DNA from 3 places in the Mangrovibacillus cuniculi genome. Region 3 is predicted to be linked to each of the others. Evidence: predicted binding sites of a transcription regulator. Region 3 holds the regulator's gene; each other region holds the start of a gene.
What was found. The regulator LexA, encoded in region 3, represses DNA repair genes until DNA is damaged. The targets are predictions, from matches to a motif close to CGAACATATGTTCG.
Positions count from the first base shown of each region.

Region 1: uvrB (excinuclease ABC subunit UvrB) is a predicted target of LexA. The motif match lies at 2,454-2,467, and genes of this name have one in related genera.
Region 2: ruvA (Holliday junction branch migration protein RuvA) is a predicted target of LexA. The motif match lies at 4,477-4,490, and genes of this name have one in related genera.

Region 1 is NZ_CP049742.1:2,172,249-2,178,998, reverse strand. It holds gene G8O30_RS11240 (PDZ domain-containing protein) at 1-1,049, shown strand, start outside; gene G8O30_RS11235 (hypothetical protein) at 1,143-1,349, shown strand; gene G8O30_RS11230 (YfbR-like 5'-deoxynucleotidase) at 1,409-2,053, shown strand; gene G8O30_RS11225 (DUF2198 family protein) at 2,120-2,353, shown strand; gene uvrB (excinuclease ABC subunit UvrB) at 2,546-4,519, shown strand; gene uvrA (excinuclease ABC subunit UvrA) at 4,522-6,750, shown strand, end outside.
Region 2 is NZ_CP049742.1:1,686,644-1,693,393, reverse strand. It holds partial or broken gene safA (SafA/ExsA family spore coat assembly protein) at 318-465, shown strand; gene G8O30_RS08675 (phosphotransferase) at 1,616-2,608, shown strand; gene G8O30_RS08670 (YhcN/YlaJ family sporulation lipoprotein) at 2,693-3,412, shown strand; gene G8O30_RS08665 (BofC C-terminal domain-containing protein) at 3,514-4,044, shown strand; gene ruvA (Holliday junction branch migration protein RuvA) at 4,543-5,145, shown strand; gene ruvB (Holliday junction branch migration DNA helicase RuvB) at 5,161-6,180, shown strand; gene queA (tRNA preQ1(34) S-adenosylmethionine ribosyltransferase-isomerase QueA) at 6,191-6,750, shown strand, end outside.
Region 3 is NZ_CP049742.1:1,072,615-1,079,364, forward strand. It holds gene hflX (GTPase HflX) at 1-57, shown strand, start outside; gene G8O30_RS05400 (methionine gamma-lyase family protein) at 47-1,315, shown strand; gene G8O30_RS05405 (MerR family transcriptional regulator) at 1,578-1,946, shown strand; gene glnA (type I glutamate--ammonia ligase) at 1,979-3,313, shown strand; gene lexA (transcriptional repressor LexA) at 3,423-4,043, opposite strand; gene yneA (cell division suppressor protein YneA) at 4,211-4,519, shown strand; gene G8O30_RS05425 (YneB family resolvase-like protein) at 4,527-5,195, shown strand; gene G8O30_RS05430 (DUF896 domain-containing protein) at 5,262-5,495, shown strand; gene tkt (transketolase) at 5,613-6,750, shown strand, end outside.

The DNA of each region.
Region 1 (6,750 bases), 1.1 Mb from region 3:
ACGGTTGGTTTGAATTCCGCGAGTTTTTCACTCCAATTAGTATTGGCGCAGGTGTAATTTTATCAGCAGTCCTTCTTCTATTAGGACCGGTCTTACCGCTATCCTGGCTGTTAGTTACAACTTCTGTCATGCTGCTTACCGTGTTAAGTTTCCGTTATGAAATTGCATCAATGGCCTATGTCGTCCCTTTCGCAGCGTTAATGATTTACACCCTAAATCAAGGGGTAATTTCAAATCTTCCATCCTGGCTAGAGGTCTCAGAGGGAACAACTGTATATTGGACCGCACTGTTCGGATTGATGTCAATTCTACTACTAGTAGAAGGAATTCTCATTCGTTCGAAAGCTAGCAAAGCAACTTCTCCAAGAACCATAGTGAGTAAAAGAGGACAAGTCGTCGGAGTTCATCACTCCAAACGTCTGTGGTTTCTGCCGCTAATCTTCCTAGTTCCAACTGGTCCAATCAGTGATTCGACTTGGTGGCCAATTATTCATCTAGGAGAAACAGCTTTTCACATTGTTGGAGTTCCGCTCGTCTTAGGTTTCCACAAAAAGATCAAAGCGAGATATGCAAAAGAGGCAATAAATTTTATAGGGAAACAACTAGTTGCTCTTTCTATACTAGCGATAGGTTTGGTGCCTGTAGCGTACTTTCTTCCGGTAACAGTTCCGTACTTATTTGGACTTATTGTTGCTCTTCGACTAATACTTCAGTATGGTCACTTTAAAATTGAACAGACAAAACCTTTCTTCTATACGAAAAAGATGAAAGGATTGCAAGTACTTGGGGTTGTACCTAATTCTCCAGCAGATAAAATGGAAATTGTACCGGGGGAAGTTTTGTCGAAAGTAAACGGAATCCCTGTTAAAAATGAAAGAGAGTTATATGAAGCTATTCAAAAAAATGCTGCACATTGTAAAATTGAGGTGTTTGACTTGAATGGTGAGATTCGTAAAGTTCAACGTGCCTTATATGAAGGAGAACATCATCAATTAGGTGTTTTCGTTTTAGAAGAAACAAAGTCTTATAGTAATGCAGAGGTTTCATAAAAGCCATCCGTTTAGGGTGGCTTTTTGTGTCGTCATCACTTTTTCGATATAATTAGACGTATTTTGAACAGTGAGTTTGAGAGGAGTATGAAAATGGGTAAAATATCTATATTCGTTGGACTAATCTTTTTTGTTGTATTTGGAGGATCATTTGTCACAAGCCTAATCTCTTCTGGATATGTTAATGTACAAATGTTAATTGGTGCGCTATTAGGAGCGCTTCTTGCATGGACGGGTTACAGACGAACAGCTTTATTGAAAATGGCTAAGAAGAATCAAGATGAAAACGACAAAAACTAATTGAATAGATAGTCTATATATGTTAGAATATTCAAAATTCTTCTGCAGGAGTGAGTGTAATGGGTGTTCATGAATATTTTAAAAGCTTAGCAGACTTAGAAAACATCTATCGTTGTCCAGGAAAGTTCAAATACCAACTACACTCCGTGGCAAGTCACTCATTTAAAGTCACGAAGATCGCGCAATTTTTAGGTACAGTCGAAGAACAATCCGGGCAAGAAGTGGATTGGAAGACGCTTTATGAAAAAGCGCTCAACCATGATTACGCAGAACTATTCACTGGAGATATTAAAACACCTGTAAAGTACGCCTCTCATGAATTGAAAAAACTTTTTAGTCAGGTAGAGGAAGAAATGACGGCGAAATTTATTGAACGTGAAATACCGACTGAATACCATGAGGCGTTCTTTAGAAGATTTAAAGAAGGCAAAGACGAAACATTAGAAGGAAAGATACTATCGGTTGCAGATAAAATTGACCTACTATATGAATCTTTTGGAGAAATTCAAAAAGGTAATCCAGAACCGCTCTTCATAGAAATTTACGAAGAGGCGTTAACGACTATTATGAAGTTTAAAGAGATGGAGTCTGTTAAATTTTTTACGGAATCCATTTTGCCAGACTTAATGAGAGAACGATTTGTGGAACAGAGTGAAATGGTCTCCATAACGAAAGGAATCATTCAGAATAGTCAAGAAAAATAGCGTACTAAGACTTGCGCAAATCTTTATGGTCCCCTATAGTTAAAGTAAAAGGGGGCGTCAGGTGAAGTGATTGACAAAGTAATATCGGCAATGCTTTTTCCGGCGATCCTTGTCATCTTGTTTACACACATCACGTACAGCCGAACGGTTGCATTGTTGTTAACATTAGCATTAATCGCTGTTTCCGCTTATAAAGGATATACGCATACATGGGGCCTCATCATTATTGATGCAGCTTCCTTAACATTGGGCTTAGTGATTGCGAACTGGCTCATTAATAAAAACCGACGATTGGAGTAGATCGTTGGTTTTTTTGTTACGTGACCAGTAACAACTCATCGTTGACCACGTGATGTGGTCTGCTCTTAGATGAGTCTCCTTCATTTTAAAAATAAAATAACGAACATACTTTCGTATATTGTTGGTTAAAAATGACTTGCTTGTGGTAGAATAAAAATAACGAATCTTTGTTCTGTTTAGGGAGGTATTTCTCTGTTGAAAGAGTTTGAATTAGTATCCAAGTATACACCTCAAGGAGATCAGCCGGAAGCAATTAAGAAAATTGTGAAAGGTCTCCATGAAGGTAAAAGACATCAAACATTATTAGGTGCTACAGGAACTGGTAAAACCTTTACGATCTCCAATGTTATTAAAGAAGTGAATCGACCAACACTAATCATTGCCCACAACAAAACATTAGCTGGTCAGCTTTATAGTGAATTTAAAGAGTTTTTTCCGAACAATGCTGTAGAATACTTCGTTAGTTACTACGATTACTATCAACCAGAGGCGTATGTCCCACAAACTGATACGTACATAGAAAAAGACGCTAGTATTAATGATGAAATTGATAAATTGCGCCACTCTGCAACGTCCTCTTTATTTGAGCGAAACGATGTTATTATCATCGCATCTGTATCTTGTATATATGGTCTTGGATCTCCAGAGGAATACCGTGATTTAGTAGTTTCCTTACGGGTTGGAATGGAACTAGAGAGAAATCAACTTTTACGAAAACTAGTAGATGTTCAATATGAAAGAAACGATATTGACTTCCAACGTGGAACTTTCCGTGTTCGTGGGGATGTAGTGGAAATTTTCCCTGCATCGAGAGACGAGCGTTGTATGCGTGTAGAGTTCTTTGGAGACGAGATTGATCGTATTCGAGAAGTAGATGCGTTAACAGGTGAAATTCTAGGTGAACGTGAACATGTTGCTATTTTCCCAGCATCTCACTTCGTAACACGCGAAGAAAAAATGAAAAAAGCTATCATAAATATAGAAGCAGAATTAGAGGAGCGATTAGAAGAATTAAATGAACAAAACAAACTGCTAGAAGCACAGCGTTTAGAGCAGCGAACGCGCTATGATTTAGAAATGATGAGAGAAATGGGCTTTTGCTCAGGTATCGAGAACTATTCTAGACATTTAACTTTGCGAGAGTCTGGCGCTACGCCTTACACGCTCTTAGATTATTTTCCAAAAGATATGTTAATCGTAATTGACGAGTCACACGTTACGCTTCCTCAAATCAGAGGGATGTTTAATGGGGACCAAGCTCGTAAACAAGTTCTAGTAGACCATGGATTCCGTCTGCCATCTGCGAAAGATAACAGACCGTTAACGTTCCAAGAGTTTGAGAAACATGCTAGTCAGTTAGTTTATGTTTCCGCAACTCCAGGTCCATATGAAATCGAACATACTCCCGATTTTGTGGAGCAGATTATTCGACCAACTGGACTGTTGGACCCTACAATTGATATCCGTCCAATCGAAGGTCAAATCGATGACTTGCTTGGGGAAATTCAAGACCGTATCAATAAGAATGAGCGTGTGTTAGTCACAACTTTAACGAAAAAAATGTCTGAAGATTTAACGGATTATCTAAAAGACATTGGTATTAAAGTTCAGTACCTTCACTCAGAAGTAAAAACGCTAGAACGAATTCAAATTATCCGTGACTTGCGCTTAGGTAAATATGACGTTCTTGTGGGGATTAACTTATTAAGAGAAGGTTTAGACATCCCAGAAGTTTCGCTTGTGACGATCTTGGATGCTGACAAAGAAGGATTCTTACGTTCTGAGAGGTCTTTAATCCAAACTATAGGTCGTGCAGCTCGTAACTCTAATGGTCACGTAATTATGTACGCCGATAAGATGACGGATTCTATGACAAAAGCGATTGAAGAGACAAAGCGTCGTCGTGAAATCCAAGAAGAACACAATAAAAAGCATGGCATTACGCCAATGACTATACAAAAAGAAGTTCGAGACGTTATTCGCGCTACGCAAGAAGGCGTGGAACAAGATGAGCCTTTAGTGGAAGCGAAAAAACTAACGAAAAAAGAGCGAATGGTATTAGTAGAGTCGCTTGAAATAGAAATGAAAGAAGCAGCTAAACAACTAGACTTCGAGCGAGCAGCGCAGCTTCGAGACACGATTCTAGAGTTGAAAGCAGAGGGATAGAGATGGCAAAAGACCGAATAGTTGTAAAGGGAGCAAGAGCACATAATTTAAAAAACATTGATGTGGAGATACCGCGTGACAAGCTAGTTGTCTTAACTGGCTTATCTGGTTCCGGTAAGTCTTCATTAGCGTTCGATACGATTTATGCAGAGGGACAACGTAGATATGTAGAGTCGTTGTCTGCTTATGCACGTCAGTTCTTAGGGCAAATGGATAAACCAGATGTAGACGCAATTGATGGATTGTCTCCTGCAATCTCAATAGATCAAAAAACAACCAGTCGTAATCCACGTTCTACTGTTGGTACAGTAACAGAGATTTATGATTACTTACGTCTTTTGTTTGCTCGAGTAGGGAAACCGATATGCCCTAATCATGGGATTGAAATCGTCTCTCAAACAATTGAACAAATGGTAGATCGTATTATGTCTTATCCAGAACGTACGAAGATACAAGTGCTGGCACCAATTGTGTCTGGTAGAAAAGGAACACACGTCAAAATACTAGAAGATATGAAAAAACAAGGATACGTTCGTTTGCGTGTAAACGGTGAAGTATTCGACGTAAGTGACGAAATTACTCTAGACAAAAATAAAAAACACTCGATTGAAGTAATTGTGGACAGAATTGTTGTGAAAGAAGGTTCCGAACCACGTTTAGCTGATTCACTTGAAGCAGCACTTCGTCTTGCGGATGGACGTGTGGTTATTGATGTCATGGGAGAAGAAGAACTTCTATTTAGTGAACATCATGCTTGTCCACATTGCGGTTTTTCCATTGGAGAATTAGAGCCTAGGATGTTTTCTTTCAACAGTCCGTTTGGAGCATGTCCAACATGTGATGGACTAGGAACAAAATTAAAAGTAGATAAAGAACTTGTTATTCCTGACCATTCTGTTTCTTTACGAGATGGGGCAATTGTCGCTTGGCAACCAACTAGCTCGCAGTACTATCCACAACTGTTGGAATCTGTATGTAACCATTATGGGATTGATATGGATGTACCCGTGGAGAACCTTCCTAAACCACAACTTGATAAGATTTTAAAAGGTTCTGGTAGTGATAAAATCTATTTCCGATACGAGAATGAATTTGGACAAGTACGTGAAAATATGATCGAATTCGAAGGAGTTTTACGTAATATTGAGAGAAGATATCGTGAGACAAGTTCGGATTATATTCGTGAGCAAATGGAACAGTACATGGCTGTTCAACACTGTGCTTCTTGTGGTGGATACCGTTTAAAACCAGAATCATTAGCTGTTAAGATAAACGGTGTTCACGTTGGTGAAGTAACGGAAAAGTCCATTCAAGACGCGATGACTTATTTTACTAGCTTAGAATTATCGCCAAAGGATCGCCAAATTGCAAATCTTATTCTCCGTGAAATTGATGAAAGACTAGGATTCTTAATTAACGTAGGTTTGGATTACTTAACACTGTCTCGCTCAGCGGGTACTTTATCTGGTGGAGAAGCGCAGCGTATTCGACTTGCTACCCAAATCGGTTCAAGACTGACAGGCGTTTTATACATTTTAGATGAGCCTTCTATCGGTCTTCATCAAAGAGATAATGACCGTTTAATTGGTACTTTGCAAAGTATGCGTGACATTGGTAATACGCTTATTGTTGTGGAGCACGATGAAGATACAATGATGGCAGCAGATTATCTAATTGATATTGGCCCTGGAGCAGGTGTCCACGGTGGACAAATTATTTCTCAAGGTACTCCTGGAGAAGTAATGGATGATCCAAAATCTTTAACTGGCCAGTATTTATCAGGTAGAAAATTTATTCCTTTCCCAATGGAAAGAAGAAAGTCTGATGGTCGTAAGCTGCAAATTAAAGGTGCTAAAGAAAACAACTTAAAAAATGTCAGTGTTGATGTACCGCTTGGACAGTTTATTGCTGTTACTGGGGTGTCAGGATCCGGGAAAAGTACATTAATTAATGAGATTCTTCATAAATCTTTAGCTCAAAAGCTGCATAAAGCAAAAGCTAAACCAGGAGAACATAAAGAGATTACGGGAATTGATCAGTTAGATAAAGTAATCGATATTGATCAATCACCAATTGGAAGAACGCCTCGATCCAATCCGGCGACGTATACAGGAGTGTTTGATGATATTCGCGACGTTTTTGCGACAACGAACGAAGCGAAAGTGCGTGGTTATAAAAAAGGACGGTTTAGCTTCAACGTAAAAGGTGGACGATGTGAAGCTTGTCGCGGG
Region 2 (6,750 bases), 610 kb from region 3:
AAATAAGTTTTGGGATTGGAGCGGAGGGGTGGCGACTCCTACGGGAAAGGTGGGTTACTGAGACCCCACAGGAGCGCGTTCTTTAGCGACGAGGAGGCTCAGCAACCCGCCCCGTGGAAAGCGCCACCCTGGAGCGGAAATCCCTGTGCAGTCTCTAACGGTTCCATACTCTTCTATTGTAACGCCAAAAAATCCTCCACAATTACAACCAGAAAAAGCATAATTTAAATCTTTTCCTCATAAATTTTCACGTAATGTGAGCATTTTACCTATTTCGTCATAGGATATATAGACTTATGCCTGAGGAGGGAAAATGTGTGAAGATCCATATCGTGCAAAAAGGTGATACTCTTTGGAAAATCGCTAAAAAATATGGTGTAGATTTCGAAGAGCTTAAGACATTGAATGCCCAATTATCCAACCCTGATTTAATCATGCCAGGTATGAAAATTAAAGTACCAACATCTGGTGGAACGGTGAATAAAGAAATGGCGACAAAAATTAACTACGGATCACAGAAAGAAATGCCCAAAACAGACCATCCGTATGCAAACACGAAGCCGACTGCACCAGTTGTTAAAGAGGCGAAAAAAGAAATGCCAATGCCTGTGAAGGAAATGCCTAAAGTACAACCAAAAATGCCAAGTATTACAATGCCAGAAATTGATATTAACAACAACTACTACATGATGAACCTGGCAAATTTGCAAGTACAAAAAGAAACAAAAATGATGCAACCTGTGAAAGAAAAGAAAAAAGAGGAGCCAAAAGTGAAGGGGGCAGCAACTCCTCCACCAGCTCCAAAACCAGCACCTAAACCTGTGGCACCAGTGATGGAGTCACCAGACCAAGAAGGAGTGATGCAACCGATGATGAACTGTTATCCAGTTACACCAGTAATGCCAGGCTACGGTTTTGGTCCAATGCCAATGGGACAACAACCAGGATTTGCACCACAAGTTCAAGGAGTAATGCAACCAGGTTACCCGCAAATGCCACAAATGCAACAACCATACGGATTTGAGCAAGAGTCTTCATCCATGCAACAGTTTATGCCAATGCAACAACCACAAGTAATGGGAGTGCAAAGTCCAATGCCACAAGGAATGCCGATGCAAGGCTTTGGTCAACCATTTGGTCCAGATGGATGTACACCAGTTTCTCCAGTTTCACCTGGTCCTGGTTTTGGTGGATACCCGCAAGGTGGTATGGCTCCAATGGGTAACACCCCTATGGTGCAAGGTGTAATGGATCAACAAGATGACAACGACTGTGGTTGTGGAGGTCCTTCTTTTGGTCCACAAGGCTTCGGTCAGCCGATGCAACCAGGATTTGGCCCACAAGGTTTTGGTCAGCCAATGCAACCAGGGTTTGGCCCACAAGGTTTTGGTCAGCCAATGCAACCAGGGTTTGGCCCACAAGGTTTCGGTCAGCCAATGCAACCGGGGTTTGGCCCACAAGGCTTCGGTCAGCCAATGCAACCGGGTTTTGGTCCACAAGGCTTCGGTCAGCCAATGCAACCAGGATTTGGTCCGCAAACACCTCAAGGATTCGGTCAACAATTACCACAGGGATTTAATCCCCAAGGTTTCGGGTCTCAAAGGTAATTGTAAAGATGTATAATTGGAATTATATGAGAGACGGAGACGATAAATATGATCGTCTCCGTCTTTACCTTCAAGAAAAAACAGGAGAGTCCATAATAAGTATAAAAAGGCTCTCTGCTAAAATTCTGTTTGTAGAAGGTGTTACTAAAAATTGGTTGCTAAAACCCTTTAATTCAGCACAAAATCTGTCCAATCAAATTGTCTTAACAAATTGTTTGCGACAAAATAATTTCATGCAAACGTATCAATTTCATCCGATACACCAAAATGATGCAATTCTATGGGATCAACAATTATGGGGGCTTTTTGACTACTTAGAACCAAAAATAAATGATCCTTTTCATTATGGAACAATGGAAAATCGTATAGAGGCATTGGATTTAATGCGTAAATTTCATAATACATCAGAAGAAATTATAAAAGAATTGGTCTACTTGAGACCATATCAGCTTGAAAATAAGTGGAGACAACGCTTTTTAACTTTTACCTCACACGCGTCTAATATAAGGCTATGGATTGGGATTAAATCGTACCAAGCTCTCCTAGATTATGGATCAAAAAGTATGCAAGGCTTAGCTCTCCATTTAAAATCAGATGAAGAAGAAGTAGTCCTTCACGGGGATTTAGCTCATCACAATTTCTTTCGACATGCAAACGGGATCCTATACCTGGTTGATTTTGATTTGATGGGAAAAGGTCCAAGGTTAGCAGATGAACTTCAAATAGCCAATCGCATACTTCCTTCTATCAACTGGTCATTTATCAAGTTAATGGAGCAAAATCATTTTTCTCAATACTCCTCATCTCTTCCATTTTTATATGGTTTACTTTTCCCATCAGATTTATTTCGTGAATGGAATCGATTTCTTTATTCTTCTATGGCTCAACAACAACAGCTTTGGCCTTTCTTATATGACTTAACGGTAAATCAATGGACGTTGCGTATTCGTTTTTATGAACGAGTAGAAAAAGAAATAGCTTTATTAGAAGGTAACAATTAACGAACTTTACATGGTATGAATTCTCCTTATCCTCACAACCTAATCTAGAGCAAACGCTCAAATGTTTATTAGGGGGTAATGGGGATGGAGAAGCATTGGAAAATGATCGCGTGTGCTAGCCTTTCACTTGTTACACTAGCAGCGTGTGGAAACGAAGAAGCTGGAAGAGATCGTTATACTGATTCAACACAGCCATTAGGATACTATTCTGACGATAAAGATGGTAATTTCGGCCAAGACACTCGTCAAGGTCCTGTTGCAGAATTAGTTGATTATAACGATGGCGTGGCATCAGACAGGCAGCGTCATAATCGTGGTCAATATAACGATTATGGGTATCAAATGGGAAATCCAGCAGAACCAATAAATCAGTATGGTAGGAATTTCTTCTCTCATAATGGTGAGTATTCAGAAAATGATAGAAATTATCACCAACATATTTCTATGGGGGAAAAACCAACTCGTTCATCTTACTTCAGTGCATACTCTGGTGAATTAGCAGATCGTATTAATGAAGCTGCTGGTGGAGTAGAAAACGTAAAAGGCGTACACTCAGTTGTGTATCAAGATGACGTTATTATTGCGGTTGATGTGGAAGATGAATCAAAGCGAGCTGAGACAGAGAGAGAAGTTAAGCAAGCAGCTACTCCTTTCTTGAACAATAAAGATTGTCAAGTAGTGACTGAACCGGGGATGTATACACGAGTTCGTCAAATTGAATACGATCTTCGTGATGGTGGACCGATGGAAGGGTTAGAAAATGACCTACAAGATATGGTTCAATCCCTTCGTTTAGATCGTTAGTTCAAAAGGCCACTTTTAGGTGGCCTTTTATTTATGCTGAATAAAGATGATGGATATGGAAAAACTGTGAAAGAAGGTGAAGAAAAGGAAGGGTGACGAAAATGAATATCTATTTCCGAATAGGATTTATGATACTCCTATTAGTAGGTGCTATATATTTCACATTCTTTCACCAAGATACCGCACAAGGAGCGGGAATGGACCAGTATACGATTGAAAGCGATACTCCTATAGAGAAGAAACTGTTATTCATTCGACATTATGTGGATGGAGAGAGAAGTGAAGAAACAAAAACAGTGACTAGCCAAATAGAGGAGATCAGAAACGACTATAAAGAGTGGAACATAGTTGATGAGACAGAGAAGGAAGTAGTATTAGAGAGATTTGAGAATGATATTTCTCCATTACTTAAAAATAATGGCTACTTCGGGGTGACGGAAGCGGGAGTCTTAACAATTTACAACGGTGACCCTTCTAATCAAGAAATCATTCAATCCTTTTTTCAAATAAACATAGATGGAATGGAAAGTCGTTTGTTACAAAAACTGAAAAAAGGCATACCAATAAAATCAAAAGATTGTTATCAAGAAGTACTAAAGGTATATGAACCTTTTTCTAAAGAAGAGTGGTAAGGGAAATTAAAAGTAAAATAAGAGAGGTACATTCAAAACGAATGTACTTTTTGTCTTGGTGATAATCTTCAAAAAGGTATTATTCTTAAGTAAATGCAAGATTTATGTTTCTCTTGAATCAATATTTGGGATTGGAGCGGAAGGGGGCGACTCCTACGGAAAAGGTGGGTAGCTGAGACCCCACAGCAGTTTCAACGTGAAGATGCAGTTTCTAGCTGAAGGTGCGCAACCGCTCGGGAAACTCCAAAAGCCCTGTGGTGGCTGAGGGGCTGCCTCCTCGGTCTTCCGAAGTTTCCTGCCGCGGCTAAACGCGCGCCTTCAGCTTTTCTTTACCGCCCCGTGGAAAGCGTCCCCCTGTAACGTAAGTCCCGGTGCAGTCATTCTGAGTTTCTGTCCTACTCTCTTTTGTTGTTTAATCAGCAACAATCCAACCGAACAAACACCCGCATAATGGTGAAATTATGGTACAATGAGGAGTGCTAAAAAGGAGTGGTCTCATTGTACGCATATATTACAGGTACGGTTGATTATATAAGTCCAGAACACGTAGTTATTGATCATCAAGGAATTGGGTATGAAATCATGACCCCCAACCCTTTTGTATACACTACTGGTAAAGAAGTCAAAGTGTTTACCTATCATTATGTTAGAGAAGACACGCAAGCTCTTTATGGATTTCAAACATTTGACGAAAAATGGATGTTTACGAAATTACTGAATGTTTCAGGTATTGGTCCAAAAGGAGCTCTTGCTATCTTAGCGAGTGGACAACCAAACCAGGTAATCCAAGCAATTGAAAGTGAAAATGAAACATTCTTGGTGAAGTTTCCTGGTATCGGTAAGAAAACGGCTAGACAGATGATCCTTGATTTAAAAGGAAAATTAAATGGATTAGGGGAGACTGTTCAGCACTCTTTATTTACGGCAGAACAAGATGCTCAAATGGAAGAGCAAGTACAGTCGTTGGAAGAAGCAATATTAGCTCTTCAAGCTCTGGGGTATTCTGAAAGAGAAATAAAGAAACTTCGACCAAAAATGGAAAAAGAACAATTAACGACGGATGGATATATTAAATTAGCTTTAAAACATTTACTAACGTAAAGGAGTGGGGGAGATTTGGAAGAAAGATTAGTAACGCAAGAAGTAACGAATGACGATATGTTGCTAGAGCAAACTCTTCGTCCCCAAACGTTAGACCAGTATATCGGACAGGACAAAGTAAAAAGTCATTTAGCTATTTTCATTGAAGCAGCAAAGCAACGGGAAGAATGTTTAGACCATGTCCTATTATTCGGACCTCCAGGATTAGGAAAAACGACGCTTGCAGCGGTAATTGCGCAAGAAATGGGAGTTAACCTTCGAACGACTGCAGGACCTGCTATTGAAAGACCAGGGGACCTAGCAGCTATTCTGTCTTCACTAGAACCAGGAGATGTCCTATTTATTGATGAAATTCATCGACTACCTAGAGCGATTGAAGAAGTACTTTATCCTGCAATGGAAGATTACTGTATTGATATCGTTATTGGTACTGGTCCGAGTGCCAGAAGCGTACGTTTAGACTTACCACCGTTTACGCTAGTGGGAGCAACTACGAGAGCAGGATCTCTGTCTGCTCCTTTACGTGACCGATTTGGCGTACTGTGCCGATTAGAGTATTATACGGAAAAAGAATTAACGGAAATTGTGTGTAGAACAGCGCAAGTGTTGCAAGCAGATATGGATTTAGATAGTGCTGGACATATCGCTAGAAGGTCACGCGGTACGCCAAGGATAGCCAATCGTCTACTTAAACGAGTAAGAGACTACAGTCAAGTGAAGGCTGATGGAGAAATGTCTGAAGAAATAGCTTGCGAGGCACTGGAACTATTAGAAGTAGATCCAAAAGGATTAGACCAGATTGATCATTTGCTTTTAAAAACAATGATTACTCGATTCAAAGGTGGCCCGGTTGGTCTTGATACAATTGCCGCTAGTATCGGAGAAGAATCAGAGACTATTGAGGATGTCTATGAACCTTATCTGTTGCAGCTAGGTTTCATTCATCGTACTCCTCGAGGTCGAGTCGTATCGCAAGAAGCTTATGAGTATCTTATGTTAGATCACTTATACCCAGATAAAGATGTAAAAAGGTAGGAGAAGTAAAGTGAAAGTAGAAGATTTTGATTTTCATTTACCAGAAGAATTAATTGCCCAGACACCTCTATTAGATCGTACTAGTAGTCGACTTATGATGATTGATAAAGAGACTGGTACAAGAAAGCACGGGGCTTTTACAGATATTTATGATGAGTTAGTAGCTGGAGACGTATTGGTATTAAATGACACAAAAGTACTTCCAGCAAGGCTTTATGGTGTAAAAGAAGATACTGGTGCTAAAATAGAAGTATTGTTGTTGAAACAGTCGGAAGCGGACCACTGGGAGACACTTGTCAAACCAGCGAAACGAGTAAGAGTAGGTACCACTATTTCGTTTGGTGATGGAAGACTAACCGCAACCTGTACGGAAGAAGGGGAACAAGGTGGTCGAACACTGAAGTTCCATTATACAGGCGTTTTTTACGAAGTGCTAAATGAACTAGGTGAAATGCCACTTCCTCCATACATTAGTGAAACGTTAGAAGACCGTGATCGATATCAAACCGTGTTTGCGAAAGAAGCTGGTTCAGCTGCAGCACCGACTGCTGGTTTGCATTTTACAGAAGA
Region 3 (6,750 bases):
CCTATCTGGGGTGAGATTGCAAGGATAGAAAAGGAGTATCAACATGATGTGGAATGATTGGGGCTATGGTCAGCAACTAGAAGGTATTAGTAATCAAGTAGAAGAAAAAATTCAATCTGTCCATAAGCAGATCGACAAGCAAGTAGAAAGAAATCAATATCGTGTATTAAAAAGTTTTCAAGAACATAAAGTTAGTGATGGTCATTTCATTCCAACAACAGGTTATGGATATGACGACCATGGAAGAGATACCTTAGAAAAAATATATGCAAACGTTTTTGGAGCTGAAGCTGGATTGGTGAGACCCCAGATTATTTCTGGAACGCATGCAATTTCCATTGCGCTCTTTGGGGTTCTTAGACCTGGGGATGAATTACTTTATATAACAGGCAAGCCATACGATACATTAGAAGAGATAGTTGGCATTAGAGGTAGCGGGGTAGGTTCCTTGCAGGATTTTAATATCTCCTACAACGCAGTTTCCCTACAACCAACAGGAGAGCCTGACTGGAGTGCGATTGAAAGATCTATTGGACCAAACACGAAAATGATTGGTATTCAACGCTCGAAAGGATATGCAACGAGACCAAGTTTTACAATAGATCAAATTAAGGAAATGATTCAGTTTGTAAAAGAAATAAAACAAGATGTAATTGTTTTTGTAGATAATTGCTACGGAGAATTTGTAGAAGATGAAGAACCTTGCCATGTTGGCGCAGATTTGATGGCGGGTTCTTTAATTAAAAACCCTGGTGGTGGAATAGCTAAAACTGGTGGTTACATCGTTGGTAAAGAGAGTTTAGTTGAAGCTTGTTCGTTCAGAATGACGTCACCTGGTATTGGCGCAGAAGCGGGAGCGTCTTTATATAGTTTACTAGAAATGTATCAAGGATTTTTCTTGGCACCACATGTTGTGGGTCAAGCATTAAAAGGTGCTGTGTTTACTTCAGCGTTTTTAGAATCAGTAGGCTTGCATACATATCCAAAGTGGGACGCAAAAAGAACGGACCTAATTCAATCTGTTCAGTTTGATGACAGAGATCGAATGATTGCCTTTTGCCAAGCAGTCCAGTTTGCTTCACCGGTTAACTCGCATGTTACGCCATATGGTGCTTACATGCCTGGCTATGAAGATGATGTCATTATGGCTGCCGGAACTTTCATCCAAGGAGCTTCTATAGAGCTATCAGCGGATGGCCCACTTAGACCACCTTATTTTGCATACGTACAAGGTGGATTAACGTATGAGCATGTAAAATTGGCTGTTATGCATGCAGTAAATAGATTAGCGGAAACAAAATTAATTGAACTTTAAATCTCTTTAAGTAATAAAATCAGTTAAGATAAAAGTTAAAACTATACAAGAAAGGTGCATTTATTAAATGCACCTTTCTTGTATTTTTAAATAGTCTATAGGGTCTTTGTCTATAAAGATAAGATTGAAATAGTTGTAAATAAATTGTCATGTTATATTTTCTAACATGAAGTTGACATAATTTATTACATATCATATACTAACACTATCGTCATAGCGAAGGAGGGATGTAGTAGTGAGAAGTAGTCAGCTGAGACGTACAATGGCCATTTTTTCCATGGGATCTGTTATGAAGTTAACAGATTTAACTGCACGTCAGATTCGCTACTATGAAGAGCATGAACTAATTACTCCTGAGCGAACAGACGGTAACAGACGATTATTCTCCTTAAACGACATTGACCGTTTATTGGAGATAAAAGATTTAATTGACCAAGGAATTAATATGGCTGGTATAAAGCGTATACTTATTCCTGGCAATACAGAACCTGTAATTGTAAATTCTGAAAGTAAGCAAAAGGAATTATCTGATAAAGAACTTCGTAAGCTATTACGAAAGGAAATGTATCAGCCTGGAAAGTATCCCCGAGATTCCATTAGACAAGGAGAACTTTCACGCTTCTTTCATTAAAATTAAACAGATATTAGAGGAGGAACCACCAAATGGCAAAGTATACTCGTGAAGACATTAGACGCTTCGCTGAAGAACAAAACGTAAAATATATTCGTTTACAGTTTACGGATATTTTAGGAACAATTAAAAATGTAGAAATCCCTGTTAGTCAGTTAGAAAAAGCGTTAGATAACAAAATGATGTTTGACGGTTCTTCTATTGAAGGATTTGTTCGTATTGAAGAATCTGATATGTTACTATACCCAGATTTGGATACATGGGTTGTATTCCCTTGGACTGCAGAAAAAGGAAAAGTTGCTCGTTTAATCTGTGATATTTATAATCCAGACGGAACGCCATTTGATGGAGATCCTCGTAATAATTTACGCCGAGTGTTAAAAGAAATGGAAGAGTTAGGATTTACTGATTTCAATCTTGGACCAGAGCCTGAGTTTTTCTTATTCAAACTAGATGAAAAAGGCGAACCTACTCTAGAACTAAATGACAACGGTGGTTATTTCGACTTAGCACCTACAGATTTAGGAGAAAACTGCCGTCGTGATATCGTTCTTGAGCTAGAAGAAATGGGATTTGAAATTGAAGCATCTCACCATGAAGTAGCTCCAGGTCAACACGAAATTGACTTTAAATATGCAGATGCTTTAAAAGCATGTGACGATATTCAAACGTTTAAATTAGTTGTTAAAACAATTGCTCGTAAGCATGGTTTACATGCTACATTCATGCCAAAACCACTATTTGGTGTTAACGGTTCTGGAATGCATGCTAACTTATCTCTATTTAAAGGTAAAGAAAATGCATTCTACGATACAACTGGTAAACTTGAACTAAGTGAGACAGCTTACCAATTTATCGCGGGTATTATTAAGAATGCAACTGCCTTCACAGCAGTTACAAACCCAACGGTAAACTCTTATAAGCGTTTAGTACCAGGTTACGAAGCTCCATGTTATGTTGCTTGGTCTGCACGTAACCGTAGTCCATTAATTCGTATTCCATCTTCACGTGGTCTTTCTACTCGTGTAGAAGTACGTTCTGTAGATCCAGCTGCTAACCCATATTTAGCAATGGCAGTTCTGTTAGCTGCAGGTCTTGATGGAATTAAGAACAAATTATCGGCTCCAGCTCCAGTTGATCGTAATATTTATGTTATGAACAAACAAGAGCGTGAAGAAGCAGGAATTGTAGATCTACCAGGTTCCCTTGCATTAGCGTTAGATGAGTTGAAAGCTAATGAAACAATGACTGCAGCACTTGGTGAGCATATCTTTGAACACTTTATTGAAGCAAAAGAAATTGAGTGGGATATGTTCCGTACAGCAGTTCACCCTTGGGAACGCGACCAATATATGAAGCAATATTAATAAATAGTAGAAAGCCTCTCTGTAGTTTACAGAGAGGCTTTCTCTTTTGTAGGTAAAAGAAAAAGCACTGTTCAAAAGAACAATGCCTCGCTATGAATAACCTTATACATTAATATATCTCTCTGTAAACTCCGATGACTTTTCCTAAGATCGTTACTTGGCGTAAGAATAGTGGCTCCATAGAAGAGTTTTCTGGTTGAAGACGGAATAAGTCTTTTTCCTTAAAGAACCTTTTAACGGTAGCTTCATCATCTTCTGTCATGGCAACTACAATATCGCCATTATTTGCTGTATGCTGTTGACGAACAATGACAAAATCACCATCTAAAATTCCGGCTTCAATCATACTCTCTCCCATAATTTCAAGCATAAAGATATTTTCGTCTGCAGGTGCTAATCGTTCAGGTAACGGAAAATACTCTTCTACATTTTCAATTGCAGTAATAGGAGAACCTGCAGTGACTTTACCCACTAATGGGACGCTTGTAACTCTAGGAACTGGAATTAATTCTTCTTCCAAATTAATTACTTCGATTGCTCTTGGTTTTGTGGGGTCTCTTCTAATTAGGCCTTTTGCTTCTAATCTAGCTAAATGTCCATGAACAGTAGAACTAGATGCTAAACCAACTGCTTCTCCGATTTCTCGAACAGATGGTGGATACCCTTTACCCTTAACTTCTTCTTTTATAAATGTAAGGATATCTTGTTGCCTTTTCGTTAATTTCGTCATCATAGCACCTCGGTCTCGTATCATATTATACTCTTAGTATAACACGTGTTCGTATTTAGTACAAACATAAGTTCGATTTTGTTCTTGACGAGAATGTTTGTTCGTATTATATTTAGACTATACATACGAACAAACATTCTCTTGGAGGGATTAGTGTGATGAATTTTATGAAAAACAATATACCTTGTATATCACTGATAGCTTTACTGTTCTTTTTATCTTTAATAGGACCTATGCTTCTAGATAAAAAACATCAACATGATTTCCAATCAATTACCGTTACAGAAGGTGATACATTATGGGAGATTGCATCTTCTTATCAAAATTCTAGAGAAACGCATGAAGTTATTAATCTAATAAAAATAGAAAATAATATTACGGATGATATAATACAGGCTGGTCAAATTTTACGAGTACCCGTATTTCAAGTAACGGAGAAAGAAATAGTTTACGCAACTAGTGAAGAACGGAGATGAGTGTTTTTTGAGTAATGCAATCATTTATTGTAGAGTTAGTACAAAAAATGAAGAACAAGAATCATCTTTAAATAGGCAGAGAACAGAATTAGAAGAATTGGCTAAACAACACAATTTATCTGTTATTCAAGTCATTCAAGAAAAAGCTAGTGGATATGATTTCGAACGTGAAGGATTATTTGAGATGATGGAAATGTTTAAATTGAGACAAGCAGATTGTTTGCTAATACAAGATGATACAAGACTTGGTAGAGGTAGTGCTAAAATTGCTTTATTGCATCTTTTGATGAAAGATAACATTAAACTATACACGGTTTCCAATCAGGGTGATTTACAATTATCTGATGCAGATGAAATGGTATTGAAAATAGTTTCGATGGTAGAAGAGTATCAAAGAAAGCTGCACAATGCCAAAATTAAAAGAGGAATGAAGAAGGCGGTAGAAAACGGGTATAAGCCAATTAGAAACTTAGGCAACAAAGGTAATGAAGCAGGTAGAGAAAGAATTGACATTCCGATTGAAGAGATTGTTCGATTAAGGAAAGCTAAATTGTCTTTTAATGATATTGCAGCTACATTACGCGGATTAGGATATCCAGTATCGAAGGCAACTGTAAACAGACGTTATTTGGAATACATAGAAAAAATGGAGTCATTACAAGAAAAAAAATCATAAATCTTGCCTTTCTACGTATTTTTCGTTACGATGACGATATTCTACATGAATATAGGAGGGGCTAGTATGCTTCCGCAGCATAAATTAGATCGAATTAATGAACTATCAAAGAAGAGTAAGACATCGGGATTAAGTCAGGATGAAGCTAAAGAACAACAGGAACTGCGACAAGAATATCTAAAGGTTTTTCGTTCCACTATGAGAGACACAATTGAGCATGTAAAAGTTATTGATCCAAATGGGGATGATGTAACTCCAAAAAAAGTAGTGGAAAGTCAAAAGAAAAATCGCTTACAATAAACACTCAACATGTTTTACATGTTGAGATTTTGTTTTCTATTAATATTAAAGGGTATAATAGTATTGGAAATCGCTACATAGTTAGGTATGTAGATGTATCTTGAAAGGGGATTTATCATGTCATTCACACAAGTAGATCAAGTAGCAGTTAATGCAATTAGGAATTTGTCTATTGATGCAGTTGAAAAAGCAAATTCAGGACACCCTGGTATGCCTATGGGTGCTGCGCCAATGGCTTATGCCTTATGGACTCAACAAATGAACCATAATCCAAAAAATCCGAAATGGTTTAATAGAGACCGTTTTGTTCTATCCGCTGGTCATGGTTCTGCGCTTCTTTATAGCCTTCTTCATCTATCTGGTTACGACTTATCTATGGAAGAGTTAAAAAACTTCCGTCAATGGGGCAGTAAAACACCTGGTCACCCAGAATTTGGTCATACTCCAGGCGTTGAAGCAACAACAGGTCCATTAGGACAAGGGATCGCAATGGCAGTTGGGATGGCAATGGCAGAGAGACATTTAGCGGCAGTATATAATAAACCAAACTATGACCTGATTGATCACTTTACATATACTATTTGTGGTGATGGGGACTTAATGGAAGGTGTATCTGCTGAAGCAGCTTCTTTAGCAGCTCACTTAAAACTAGGTCGTTTAGTTGTCATGTACGACTCTAATGATATTTCACTAGATGGGGATTTAAGTCAATCTTTCTCTGAAAATGTACTTCAACGTTTTGATGCTTACGGATGGCAAACACTACGAGTGGAAGATGGTAACAGTTTAGAAGAAATTAATAAAGCGCTGGATGCAGCAAAACAAGACGTTGAACGTCCGACACTTATTGAAGTGAAAACAGTTATTGGTTTTGGTTCCCCAAATCGAGCTGGCAGCTCATCTGCACACGGAGCTCCTCTTGGAACGGATGAAAGAGCATTAACTCGTAAGACATACGGTTGGGAACATGAAGATTTCCATGTGCCTAGTGATGTATATGACCGATTTACTGAAACGATTGTCGATCCGGGTGCAGTAAAAGAAGAGGAATGGAACAAACTATTCGCACAATACCAAGAACAATATCCAGAACTAGCAAATCAACTATTATCAGCAATTAATGGAGAACTTCCAGAAGGTTGGGATAAGCAAATTCCAACTTTTGAAGTTGGTAAGGCTACTGCTACACGTGCTTCAGGTGGAGATGTTCTAAACGGAATTGCTAAAGGTTTACCTTCCTTCATCGGAGGATCTG